DNA from 3 places in the Mesorhizobium sp. B2-2-4 genome. Region 3 is predicted to be linked to each of the others. Evidence: riboswitches for the same ligand, from Rfam matches in the RefSeq annotation. Region 3 holds a riboswitch; each other region holds the start of a gene.

Region 1 (4,015 bases), on a different contig from region 3:
GCGACAGCGGTGTTTTCGAAAACCGGCGCCACTTCCTCCTTGCCGTCCGGCAGCGCCAACCATGTCTGCAGCCCCGAGATCGACATCGGCGCGCCGCGCAGTTCTTCCGGCGTGCGCTCCGAATGGACGATGCCGCGGCCGGCGGTCATCAGGTTCACGTCACCCGGCTCGATCACCATCTCGGTGCCGAGCGAATCGCGATGCCTGATCCTGCCGTCGAACAGGTAGGTGACCGTCGACAGGCCGATATGAGGATGCGGCCGGACGTCGAGCGCCTGACCGGCACGCAGGATGGCCGGGCCCATGCGGTCGAAGAAGATGAAGGGACCGACCAGCCGCCTTTTGGCGGTCGGCAAGGCGCGGCGAACCTGAAAACCGCCAATGTCCTTGGCGTTCGGAATGACCATCAATTCGATCTGGTCGCTGGCAAAGGCATCGCCGGCTTCAGGATCCTTCCCGGGAAAGAAGCTCATGAACTCTCCTTGTCAGCGGCCGATGGCTGCTTTGGCCAGATCAGGCAAAGCGGATCGCCGCCTTCGCCCGCAGCTTGGCCGCAACCTCCTCGCGATTGCGCGGATGCTGGTTGGTTTCAAGCGAATCGAGAAGCTCGCGCGCCGACGCCGCGATGGCCTCGACGGCATGGTCGAATGCGTGCTGGTTCTGCTTCGAAGGCCGCGTCGTTCCGCTCAGCTTGCGAACGAATTGAAGGGCTGCATCGCGCACCTCGTCGTTGGTCGCCGGCGGATCAAAATTGAACAGGGTCTTGATGTTTCTGCACATCGCTTCCGTATCTCCTCTTGTCCTGGAGCCGTTTCAATCGGGACGCGTTCTATCCTCAATCATGATCGTGTCAAAAACCAGAGAGACGGCTGCGTGCCTCAATCCGCGTCCAGCGGCTCCGTCCCGACCGGCTTGCCGTCGCGGGACAGCCTGATCTTCTCCACCTTGTCCTCGGCCGCCTTGAGCAGCCGGTCGCAATGCACCTTCAGCGCCTCGCCGCGCTCGTAGATCCTGATCGACTGGTCGAGCGGCACATCGCCACGCTCCAGATCATCGACGATCTTCTCCAGCGCGTCGAGAGCCTGTTCGAAGCTCATCGCCTTGACGTCTTCGTTGGTTTCACCAGCCATCATTCATCCTTTCATCAGTCGCCCGACATGGGCGGCGACCGAAAATGCCAATCCTTGCAGATCGTAGCCGCCCTCGAGCAGGCTGACGAGCCGGTTGCCGCTGTGGCGCGCCGCGCGCTGCATGAGTTGGCCGGTCGCCCAGTCGAAATCATCCTCGGTCAGGTTGATCTCGGCCAGCGGGTCGCGATGATGCGCATCGAAGCCGGCCGAAATGATGATCAGGTTGGGTGCAAAATTGTCGAGCGAGGGCAGCACGCGCGACAGGAAGGCATCGCGGAACGCCTCGCTGCCGGTCTGCGGCGCAAGCGGCGCGTTGACGATGTTGCCGGCGCCGGTTTCGTTCTTTGCTCCGGTGCCCGGGTAGAGCGGCATCTGGTGCGTCGAGCAATAAAGCACGGACGGATCGTCCCAGAAAATATCCTGCGTGCCGTTGCCGTGATGCACGTCCCAGTCGACGATGGCGACGCGTTCGATATCGTGTTTGCGCTGTGCATAACGTGCGGCGATGGCCGCCGTGTTGAACAGGCAGAAGCCCATCGCCGTCGCTTTCTCCGCATGATGGCCGGGCGGCCGGGCGGCGACGAAAACGTTGTCTGCCCTGCCGGCAAAGACGTCGTCGACGGCGGCGTTGGCGGCTCCGATCGCGGTGATCGCCGCCTGCCAGCTCTTCGGGCTGGCCGTTGTGTCGGCATCGATGCGGGCGATGCCCGTCTCGGGAATGGCGGCGCGTACCCGCTCGACGAAATCCTCGGGATGCGCGTAGAGAATGGTGGCCTCATCGCCTTGTGGCGCCTCGAGGCGGTCGAGCGCGGCAAAAGCCTCGTCGTCGAGCACGCGCTCAATGGCGCGCAAGCGGTCCGGCCGCTCCGGATGGCCGGGTGGCGTGATGTGCTCGAGGAAGATCGGATGGGTGTAGAGACGAGTGGCCATGCTCCCTATCTAGTGCCCTGGCGCGGCGATGGCCATGCGTTGCGGCCTGATGGTTGGGGAAAATCGCGCTTGCGTCCGTTCGCGTCGCCACGGGGATTGGCGGCGCAGGGCCTTCGTCGTAAAGTCCCGGCCACTGCCTGGTGCCCGCCGCGAGCGGGAGAATCGGGAACACGGTTTGATACCGTGGCGTGCCCAACGCTGTAAGGGGGACCGCGCCGGTAAATGCCACTGTCGATGACGGGAAGGCGCCGGATGCGGGTTGATCCCGAGCCAGAAGACCGGCCTGGCAGGCATCGTCATCCGCATGGTCAGGCGGACGGCAGTTGATTGCAATCGCAAGGGGACAAGCGATGCCGGACAATATGACCATCCCCGTGGGTGACGGATTCGACCAGATGGCGCGCGATGCGGTCTACCGCGCCATGTTCACGCGGCGCGATGTCCGCAGCCATTTTACATCAGAGGCCGTCGACGACGAGGTCTTGGCGCGGCTGCTGCTTGCCGCCCATCACGCGCCATCGGTCGGCTTCATGCAGCCATGGAATTTCATCGTCATTCGTGGCACCGAACGACGGGAACAGGTGCGCGACCTGTTCCTCGCGGCGCGCGAGCAGGAATTGCCGGCGATCGAGGAAGAGCGGCGGGCGCTCTACCGCAAGCTCAAGCTGGAAGGCATCTGCGAAAGCGCGCTCAATATCTGTATCACCTGCGACCGCCGACGCTCACAGGGTTCGCCGCTGGGACGCTGGCACAATCCCGAGATGGATCTCTACAGCACGGTCTGCGCGGTGCAGAATTTCTGGCTGGCGGCGCGCGCCGAAGGCGTCGGCGTCGGCTGGGTCAGCATTATCGAGGCGCAGGCGTTGAAAGGCCTTCTGTCGATTCCCGAGCATGTGACGCCGGTGGCCTATCTCTGTGTCGGCCGTGTCTCGGAGTTCGCGCCGAAACCGGACCTCGAAACACATGGCTGGGGGCGGCGGCGGCCGCTGCCCGAGCTGATCATGAGCGAGACGTTTTGCGGACAGGGCGAAGTTCCGCTCAAATCAACGATCGCACGCCTCAAGGCGGCAACATGCGAAAAGTCTGACAAACTCTTGATTTGATTGCCGATACGGCATGCCCAGAGCTGCCGGCGGCCTGCCGTCGTCAGGCGGCTCCGGCATCCTTCCTCAACAATCCTTCGAGCAGTTGCTTGAATGCCGCCACCACGGTCTTCGACGTCGCTTCCGGGTCGTTCGAATTGGCGATCCGCTGCGCCGCCTGGCTGCTCGCCCCGTTGATCAGCCGTGCCGCGGTCTCGGGGTCTACGCCCGGGACAACCACCCCGTCGCCCTGCAGCGTCGTCAGGTGATCGGTCATCGACGCGACGCAGGCATTGGCGTTCGGCCATTGCGCGGGATCCCCCAGCACGGCCGGACCGTCCCGAAACATGATGCGCTGGATTTCCGGCTCCAGCGCCATTTCGATGTAGCTCGTGCATTCGTCGACGAAGCTTTGCCAGCGGGTCGGTGCTTTCGCTGCAACCTCATTCACCCGTGCCGCCATCTCGGCGTCTATCTCGGCGATAACCGCCTGCAAAAGCCCCTTCTTGTCCCCGAAATGATGATAGAGCGCACCGCGCGTCAGCCCGGCCGATGCGGTGAAATCATCCATCGATGCCTCGGCATAACCAATCGTTCCGAACGCATGCCGGGCCGCGGCAATCAATTTGGCGCGCGTTTCGGCGATCATTTCCCTGCGGGGCTTGTGCATCTCTTCTGGCCTTATCCACATACGTCACGTATGCCAATTGACATACGCGACGTATGATCTATTTAGTATTCATACGCATCGTATGTAATTTCCGAATCGCCTTTTGTCGAGGAACGGACCATGCAGAACCCCTATTCCGAGATCTTTCGAGCCCCTGGCGCCAAGGGCTTTGCCGCTGCAGGCTTCATGGCGCGCCTGCCGAT
Region 2 (4,015 bases), on a different contig from region 3:
CACCGTCTCCCAATCCGTGTTGCCCCAGCTGGTGTCCATGTCGGCCATGATGTTGTCGCCGCCGGCCGCGGAAATCATGGCGTTGGGAATGGCGAACTTGCCTGATGTGAACGGCTTGTCCTCGCCGGAATCATAGAGGAAGACGCGCGTTCCCCTGCGGTCGCCGACCTTGGCCGTGATTTCGGCGAGCTGCGCCTTCCAGCCGGAGACGAGCTTATCCGCTTCGGCCTCCTTGCCGAAGATCTTGCCCAGCTTCTCGACATCGCCATAGAGCAGGTCCATCGAAGCGGCGGGCCGGTTCTTGTCGAGATGGACGCAGCTTTCCGTCAGCACCAGGGTCTTGATGCCGTGTGGCGCCAGCGTATCGGGCGTCACCTCGCCGCCCGGCTTCATGCCGTAATACCAGCCGGCGAAGAAGAAGTCGGGCTCGACAGCGACCAGGTTTTCCAGCGTCGGATATTTGGGCGCCAGTTCGGGGATCGAGCTCTGTTCGGCCTTGAATTCGGGAGTGACCTTGTACCATCCAGTGATGCCGGTCAGGCCGACGATCGACGGCTGCAGCTTCAGTGCGAAGGCCATCTCGGCCATGTTGAGATCGTGAATGACGGCGCGCTTTGGAGGCGCGTCGAAGGTCAGCGGCTTGCCGCAGCTGTCGACCGTCACCGGAAAGGCGAAGGCCGTAGAGCCGAGCAGGGAGAAGGCAAGAGACACGGCAAGGCGTTTCACGGATGTTGCTCCTTGTTGAACAGGATCTGCCGGAAATGGCTTCGATCACGAAGATGGCGCGGCACGGTTCGGAACCTCGAACACCGTCAGCTCGCGGTCCTCCGTCGGGTGGCGCAACCTAAAGACCTCGATACCGAAGATCTCGCGGATCAGCTGCTGGGTGAGTGCTTCGCGTGGCGGCGCCAGCACATGCAACCGGCCATGGCTCATCACCGCGACCCTGGTGGCGAAAGGCGTCACCAGCGCCAGATCGTGCAGCACCGCGATCACGGTCATGCCGAGGCCTGCAACCAGTTCGAGCAACTCGCTGCGCGCCCGCGGGTCGAGATGGTTGGTCGGCTCGTCGAGGAACAGGATCTTCGGCTCCTGCGCGATGGCGCGGGCAAGCTGGGCGCGCTGGCGCTCGCCGCCCGACAGCGAGCCGATGGTGCGGCCAAGCAGCGGCAACAGCCCGGTCCGGCGCAGCGCCTCGACGACAATGTCGCGTTCCTCGCTCCTGTGCCTGTGGCCGGTATGCGGAACCCGGCCGAGCTCGACATAGTCGATCACCGCCAGCCGTGGATCCGGTTGATCGGTCTGGCCGACGACGGCGATGTGCAGCGCCCGCTCGGCGGTCGAAATCCTGTCCAGCAAGCGCCCGGTTAGCTTCACTTCGCCCGAACTCGGCCTCAGCATGCCCGATAGCATGCGCAGCAATGTCGTCTTGCCGGCGCCGTTGGGACCGATGATGGCGAGACGGTCGCCCGCCGCCACCGAAAGGCTGACCGGATACACCAGATGCAGGCCATCCGCCGCTGCGGCCAGGTCGCGGGCATCGAGAAGCGGCGCGGTCATGGGCAATTCCTTGCAGGGCCTGCCGGAATACGGGCCAGCGTCTTGCTTGCCAATCCTGCCGGACGCTGGCCTGAATTCACCTCGGTGGCGATATCGCGGCAAAGCGTGCACACGATGATGCGATGCATGGGAATGCAGTGAATGCGATCGATGGAGCCGTCCAACTTCCGTCACTTTCAAAAATGGCGACGGAAGGAAGCTGGCTTGAACCGGTCGACAAGACCGAACCCCGCGTCTCCTCCCGGCACACCCCGTCCGGTCAACCCATGCAGATGGCAGGTCTCCTGGCTCGCGGGTCGTTGCGCCATCCTGCCTTCCCAGCCTTGCCGGCCAGTGGCTTCTCGGATTTTGCTCGCCGCTTACAGTTGCGGGGGCAGCCATGGCTTCGACCCGAAAATCGGGCCTCACCATGTTCCCTTTTCACCCCTCGCCTTGCGGCGCGGGGACCATCACGAGTCGCAGCCTAGGATGCAGGCAGCGTCGAGGCAAGGTCGATGCATGTTCTGTTATAACGATACAAACGTGTGGTCAATCACTATCGCGCGCCACCAGTTCCAGCGGCCAGACCTCGCGAATGATCTCTGGCCCTTTCGCGCCGGCGAAAGCCGGGAGCGAGGCGAGCAGGATTTCGCCGAGCCGCCGCCCCATCGGGTCAAGGCTCGGACGAAAGCCGGTCAGCGCCGGCGAGAAATAACGGCAGAGCGGCGTGTCGACGATGACGATCACCGCGACATCCTGCCCGGGCTTGATCCCCATTTCGGCGAGCGCTTTGCAGCCGCCGAGCGCCATCGAGTCGTTGTTGAAGATAATCGCGGTCGGCGGATCCTTCGACCGCATGACTTGCGGTGTCACCGCGTAGCCACTGGCTTCGTTGATAAAACCGTCCACAATCAGGCCGGGATCGACTTCGATGCCGTGCCGCCGCAGCGCCTTGCAATAACCCTCCAGAAACAGATAACCGAAATTCAGGTCAAGCGACGGCCGGATGGCGGCGATGCGGCGGTGGCCACGCGCAACCAGCCGGTCGACCGCATCGGCGCCCGCCTTCTCGAAATCCAGATCCAGAGAGGGATAGCTGTCGTCGCCGGACCGGCTTCGGCCGAGCGTCGCGAAGGGAAAGCCGGCCTTGCTCAGATAGTCGATGCGATCGTCCTCGCGCCGCGTCCAGGCCAGTACGACGGCATCGGCACGACGCGTCTCGACGACGCGGCGCAGCCGCTCCTGTTGATAATCCGCCGGCGCGCCCATGACGATGATCAGGTCCAGCCCGCACTCGGCCAATGTCGCTTGCAGTCCGGTGAGGAACGGAATGAAGAACGGCTCGCCATACTGCTGGTCGCCCGGATGCGGCTGCAGCATGAAAGCCACGGCATGGGTGGTGCCGCGGCGTAGGTTCCTGCCCGAGTGGTTCGGTGAATAATTGAGCTTCCGGGCCGCCTCGAGCACGCGCTGGCGTGTCTCGGCGTTCACGTCGGCGCGCCCGTTAAGCGCGCGCGAGACTGTACCGATCGAAATGTTCAGGTGCCGCGCAAGATCGTGAATGCTGGACGCCAAGACCTCCCCCTCCTGCTTCTGGCTAGCACCAGCCGGTCGTGCGGCCAAGGCGTTTCAGAGCCGACGGTACAAATCCGATTGACAATATATGCCATCGGGTGTGTCATCGTAAACGTTTACGGAAGTCATTTACGGACTGCCGTGGGTGCCAGCCAGGAGGGGTTGGCCGGAGGAGCGCTGGATGATGCACGTCGTCCTGGTCGGGTGCGGAGCCATGAGCAAAACCTGGCTCGAGGCCATCAGCCAATCCCCTGCCGTCAAGATCGTCGGTCTCGTCGACCTCGACGCCGACAGGGCGCGCCAGCGGGCACGCGAATACGACCTCGCCGGGGTCGCGATCGGGACCGATCTCGACGTCGTTCTCTCCCAGACCAGACCCGATGCGGTGTTCGACGTGGTCGTGCCTGCCGCCCGTCGCGCCGTGGCGAATTCGGCCTTTGCCCATGGCTGTCATCTGTTGACGGAAAAGCCGCTGGCCGACAGCCCGGACAATGCGCGCGCCATCATCGACGATGCGCGGCGCGCCCGGCGCATCCATGCCGTGGTGCAGAACCGCCGCTACGTCGCCAACGTCCGGCGCATCCGGCGCTTCCTCGGCTCCGGCGCCATCGGCGCTGCGACCAGCATCCATGCCGATTTTTTCATTGCGCCGCATTTCGGCGGTTTCCGCGAAGGCATGCGCCATGTGCTGCTGCTCGACATGGCGATCCATACATTCGACGCCGCCCGCTACATGGTCGATGGCGAGCCGACCGAAGTGTATTGCCGGGAATGGGAGCCGGCCAATTCCTGGTACCGGCAGGGATCGTCGGCAAGCGCCACCTTCGAGCTCGGCCAGGGCAAGATGTTCACCTATCGCGGCAGTTGGTGCGCCGACGGTTTCCGCACCAGTTGGGAAGGC
Region 3 (4,015 bases):
TCGCGGCGCGCTTTCAGCGCGGCAACCACCTTGTCCAGATCGAGATACTCGTAGCGCAGCGCGATGTTGAGTTCGTCGAGCACGACGAGACTGATCGACGGATCGGCCATCAGCTCCAGCGCCTTGGCCCAGGCGGCCTCGGCCGCCGCGATGTCGCGCTTCAGATCCTGTGTCTCCCAGGTGAACCCCTCGCCCATCGCGTGCCACACGACGCGGTCGCCGAAGGCGGCGAAGGCCTCCTTCTCACCCGTATGCCATTTGCCCTTGATGAACTGGACGACGCCGACGCGCTTGCCATAGCCGAGCATGCGCAACGCCAGGCCAAAGGCAGCCGTGGTCTTGCCTTTGCCGGGACCGGTGTTGACGATCAGCAGCCCCTTTTCGACCGTCTTGCTCGCCACCTCGGCGTCTTGGACCGCCTTGCGCTTGGCCATCTTGGCGCGGTGGCGCTCTTCGTCCTTTTCGTCGATGTCGGTCATGTCACTTCACCTTGAGCGGCAGCCCCGCCACCATCAAAAGCACGGTCTCGGCAATCGCCGCGACCTGCTGGTTGAGCCGGCCGGCGGCGTCGCGAAACCGGCGCGCCAGCGCATTGTCCGGCACGATGCCTTGCCCGACCTCGTTGGATACAACAAACCAGGGTCCGCGCGGCCGCGACAGCATGTCAGCCAGCCGCCGGCATGCGCCCTCTACATCATGTTCGGCCAGCATGTGGTTGGTCAGCCACAGCGTCAGGCAGTCGACAAGCACCGGCTGGTCCTCCGGTAGGGCCTCGAGTGCACCGACAAGGTCTAGCGGTGCATCGATGGTCGTCCAGCCCTCGCCGCGCCGCGACCGGTGCAACGCGATGCGCTGCCGCATCTCGTCGTCATAAGGTTGCGCCGTGGCGATGTAGGCCCATGGCGAAGGCAAGGCGGTCATCAGCGTTTCGGCGTGCGCGCTCTTGCCGGAGCGCGCACCGCCGATGATGAAGGTCAGTCTTCCGCGATCAGGCAAAGCTGTCGCGCAGGCTCGTCGCGCTGCCGGTGAAGCGTCCACGCACCACGCCGACGACAGCGCCCAGCACGAGCCAGAACACCAGGTTCGTCACTGTCACCGCCACCACGAACTGATGGTGCAGGCCTTCCGGGATCGGCGTCTCGAAACTGTCCGGCTGCGGCGCGCCGACAATATGCGGCGCGACGATCAACACCACGCCCAGAATCGCCAGCGGCAGTGATTTGCGGAAGGCGATCAGGGCAAGGCCGATCGCCGTCGCCGCCACCGTCGCCGTCCACCAGATCTGGCGTGGCAGAAGCTCGGCGGCAGGCATGGCCGGCAGTTCCGGCGGCAGGCCGAGGCCCGGCGCCAGCGTGAACACGGCAAAGCCGGCCAGTCCCCAGAACACGCCCTGGCGCCAGTTGCCGATGCCGCCGGCGAATTCCGAAACCGCGACCAGGACCAGCGCGAAGCCGATGCCGGTGACGATGTTGGCAAGCACGCTGAAGGCGAAGCGCTCGAAGCCGTCGGCCGGCGCCCAGCCTTCCTCTTCAGCCGGAACAGCTTCAGCGGCTGCCGGCGCGGCGGAGCTCATGGCATTGCCCGCCGGGGCGGCAGAGTTCATGGCGTTGTTGTCGGTCGGGGCCGGTGCGGTATGGTCGTGGTGGTGGCCGCCGCCGGCCTGTTCGTAGACTTCCGCCTTCAGGATCAACGGCACGGTGGCATAGGCCTGCATGCAGGCGAGAACGACACCGGCCACGAGCCCTGCGATCGCCGCGATGAACACGACGTTGCGAAACAGGTTCATGATGTCAAATCCCTATCAGTGGCAGGGAAACGCCATCGAGTGGCGATAGTCGTGCGCGGCATTGTGGACCGCGTCGATATGCGAGAAACCGACAAAGCCTACGACGAAAACGCCGAGCAGCGCCGCGAGCGCGAGCTGCAGGAGGCGCGACTGCGAGGAGATGGAGGCGCCGAGGGAGACGGAAGCGGTATTCATGTCTTGTCCTTTCACCCTCCACCCGAGGGCATCGAAGTCAGTTTCCTGTCGCCGGCAGGTCTCCTGGCTCGCGGATCAGCGCCCTTCCCCACCTTCCCGAAGAAAATCTTCAGTGGCATATGGAGAGGACTACCGCACACAGTTGCGGGGGCAGCCACGGCATTGGGCAACAAATCTGCCCGCACCGCATTCCCTCTTGGCTCCAATCGGAACCGACGACGAAGGTGACTATAGGGAAAATCGCCGCATCCGGCAAACCAAATTCCGACGGCGACAAGCGCTTTAGCGCCGTCCGGCCGCTTGCTCCGCTGCAATTGACAATTTCCGTGGCCGGGTGTCGGCTGCCATCCTCACAGGAGGCCAGCCATGCAGCCCGTCCAGAGCCAGCACGCCCCCTATAACGGCCTCACCCGGGCCGAGCCGACATTGCCGTCCTCGGCCTATTGGGATGCGGCGGCCTACCAGCGCGACCTCGACGCCATCTGGTACAGGAACTGGCTGCTCGTCTGCCGTGAAGCTGATCTCGCCCAACCGCTGGCTTTCCGCACCTTCCGTGTCGGCAGCCAGGAGATCGTCGTGCTGCGTGACGATACCGGCGAACTGCGCGCCTTCCACAACACCTGCCGGCATCGCGGATCGCAGCTTTGCCAGGAACGCGAGGGGCGGCTGAAGGCGCGGCTGATCACCTGCCCCTACCACGCATGGTCCTATTCGCTGCGCGGCGAGCTCGTGCGCGTGCCATCGAAAACGCTGCCCGAAGGTTTCGACAAGGCGGACCATCCGCTCTATCGCGTCGCGCTGTCGGTCTGGCGCGGCTTCGTCTTCGTCAATCTCGCGGAAGATGCCGCCGGCTCGGCGCACTCATCCTTCGACCCGGCCTCCGGCGATCTCGGCAACTGGCCGCTGGAATCGCTGGTATCGGGCCATGTGCTGCGCAAGGTGATGAACTGCAACTGGAAGATCTTCTGGGAAAACTTCAACGAATGCCTGCATTGCCCCGGCGTCCACAAGGACCTGTCGCGGCTGGTGCCGATCTACGGCCGCGGCCTGATGGGCCGGCATGACGACCCCGAATGGACCCGCCATGCCGACAATGACGCGCCGGAATTTTCCGGCGGGCTGCGGGCGGGTGCCGAAACATGGTCACGTGACGGCCGGGCGCATGGGCCGGTCTTTTCGGGCCTGACGCCGGCCGAGCGCGCCGCCGGCCAGACCTACGCCACCAGCCTGCCCTCGATGTTCATCGTCGGCCACGTCGACTATGTCAGGTCCGTACGGCTGGTGCCGCTTGGCCCCGAGCAGACCGAATTGACCGCCGAATGGCTGTTCGCGCCCGACGCGCTCGCCGCCACCGACATCGACAACATCGTCGGATTCGGCACCCAGGTGCTGGAGGAGGATGCCGCGATCTGCGAGGTCAACCAGAAAGGGCTGCGCTCCATGCGCCATAAGGCCGGCGTGCTGATGCCGGAGGAGTACGACCTCCACCGCTTCCACGATTGGGTACGCGAACGACATGCTGCGCTTGTGCCGTAAGCTTCACAGCGACTTCGGCAGATACCGCCAGGTGACATAACCGCAGACCGCCGCAAGCAGGCCGAGCGTGACGAAAACCGAGCCCAGTCCGAAAAAGGCCAGCACCACCGAGTAGACCAGCGGCGGCGTCAGTTCGGAAAAGTCGAGATAAGTGCGGTAGACCGCAGCCATCTGCGCCCGCTCATAAGAGCGGACCGAGCGCATGAAGGCGGTCGAGCCCAGCGCGTCGAGCGCGATGGTGAAGAAGGCGCCGCACAGCAGGAAGGCGCCGGTGACGAGCGGCGCGCTTTCGCCGACGGCACCCGCCGCCAGCAGCACCACCGACATGGCGAAATAGGCAAAAGTCATGGTCCTGCGGCCGCCGAAGCGCTTGCCGGCCTTGCCCCAGAAAATCGCCATGAACAAAAGCGCGTTGCCTGCCGAAACCAGAATGCCGCCGGCAAGTTCGCCCTCACCGGTGATGACCATGAACAGCGGGCCATAGACGAAAAAAGTCGT

Evidence for each region. A riboswitch is a leader RNA that binds a small molecule or an ion and turns the genes downstream of it on or off. The one in region 3 is predicted to bind cobalamin.
Region 1: it holds a riboswitch for cobalamin, as region 3 does, so the genes downstream of both, bluB (5,6-dimethylbenzimidazole synthase) here and FJ959_RS17265 (CbtB domain-containing protein) in region 3, are expected to answer to the same signal.
Region 2: it holds a riboswitch for cobalamin, as region 3 does, so the genes downstream of both, FJ959_RS18685 (ABC transporter ATP-binding protein) here and FJ959_RS17265 (CbtB domain-containing protein) in region 3, are expected to answer to the same signal.

What each region holds. Positions count from the first base shown of each region.
Region 1 is NZ_VFWB01000002.1:415,591-419,605, reverse strand. It holds gene FJ959_RS07120 (pirin family protein) at 1-473, opposite strand, end outside; gene FJ959_RS07115 (DUF2277 domain-containing protein) at 514-780, opposite strand; gene FJ959_RS07110 (exodeoxyribonuclease VII small subunit) at 879-1,130, opposite strand; gene FJ959_RS07105 (histone deacetylase family protein) at 1,134-2,060, opposite strand; cobalamin riboswitch at 2,182-2,362, shown strand; gene bluB (5,6-dimethylbenzimidazole synthase) at 2,411-3,163, shown strand; gene FJ959_RS07095 (TetR/AcrR family transcriptional regulator) at 3,207-3,812, opposite strand; gene FJ959_RS07090 (MFS transporter) at 3,933-4,015, shown strand, end outside.
Region 2 is NZ_VFWB01000007.1:17,837-21,851, reverse strand. It holds gene FJ959_RS18690 (ABC transporter substrate-binding protein) at 1-726, opposite strand, end outside; gene FJ959_RS18685 (ABC transporter ATP-binding protein) at 772-1,560, opposite strand; cobalamin riboswitch at 1,817-2,026, opposite strand; gene FJ959_RS18680 (LacI family DNA-binding transcriptional regulator) at 2,089-3,114, opposite strand; gene FJ959_RS18675 (Gfo/Idh/MocA family oxidoreductase) at 3,296-4,015, shown strand, end outside.
Region 3 is NZ_VFWB01000006.1:251,282-255,296, reverse strand. It holds gene cobO (cob(I)yrinic acid a,c-diamide adenosyltransferase) at 1-479, opposite strand, end outside; gene cobU (bifunctional adenosylcobinamide kinase/adenosylcobinamide-phosphate guanylyltransferase) at 481-996, opposite strand; gene FJ959_RS17270 (CbtA family protein) at 989-1,786, opposite strand; gene FJ959_RS17265 (CbtB domain-containing protein) at 1,802-1,981, opposite strand; cobalamin riboswitch at 2,017-2,213, opposite strand; gene FJ959_RS17260 (aromatic ring-hydroxylating dioxygenase subunit alpha) at 2,348-3,517, shown strand; gene FJ959_RS17255 (MFS transporter) at 3,521-4,015, opposite strand, start outside.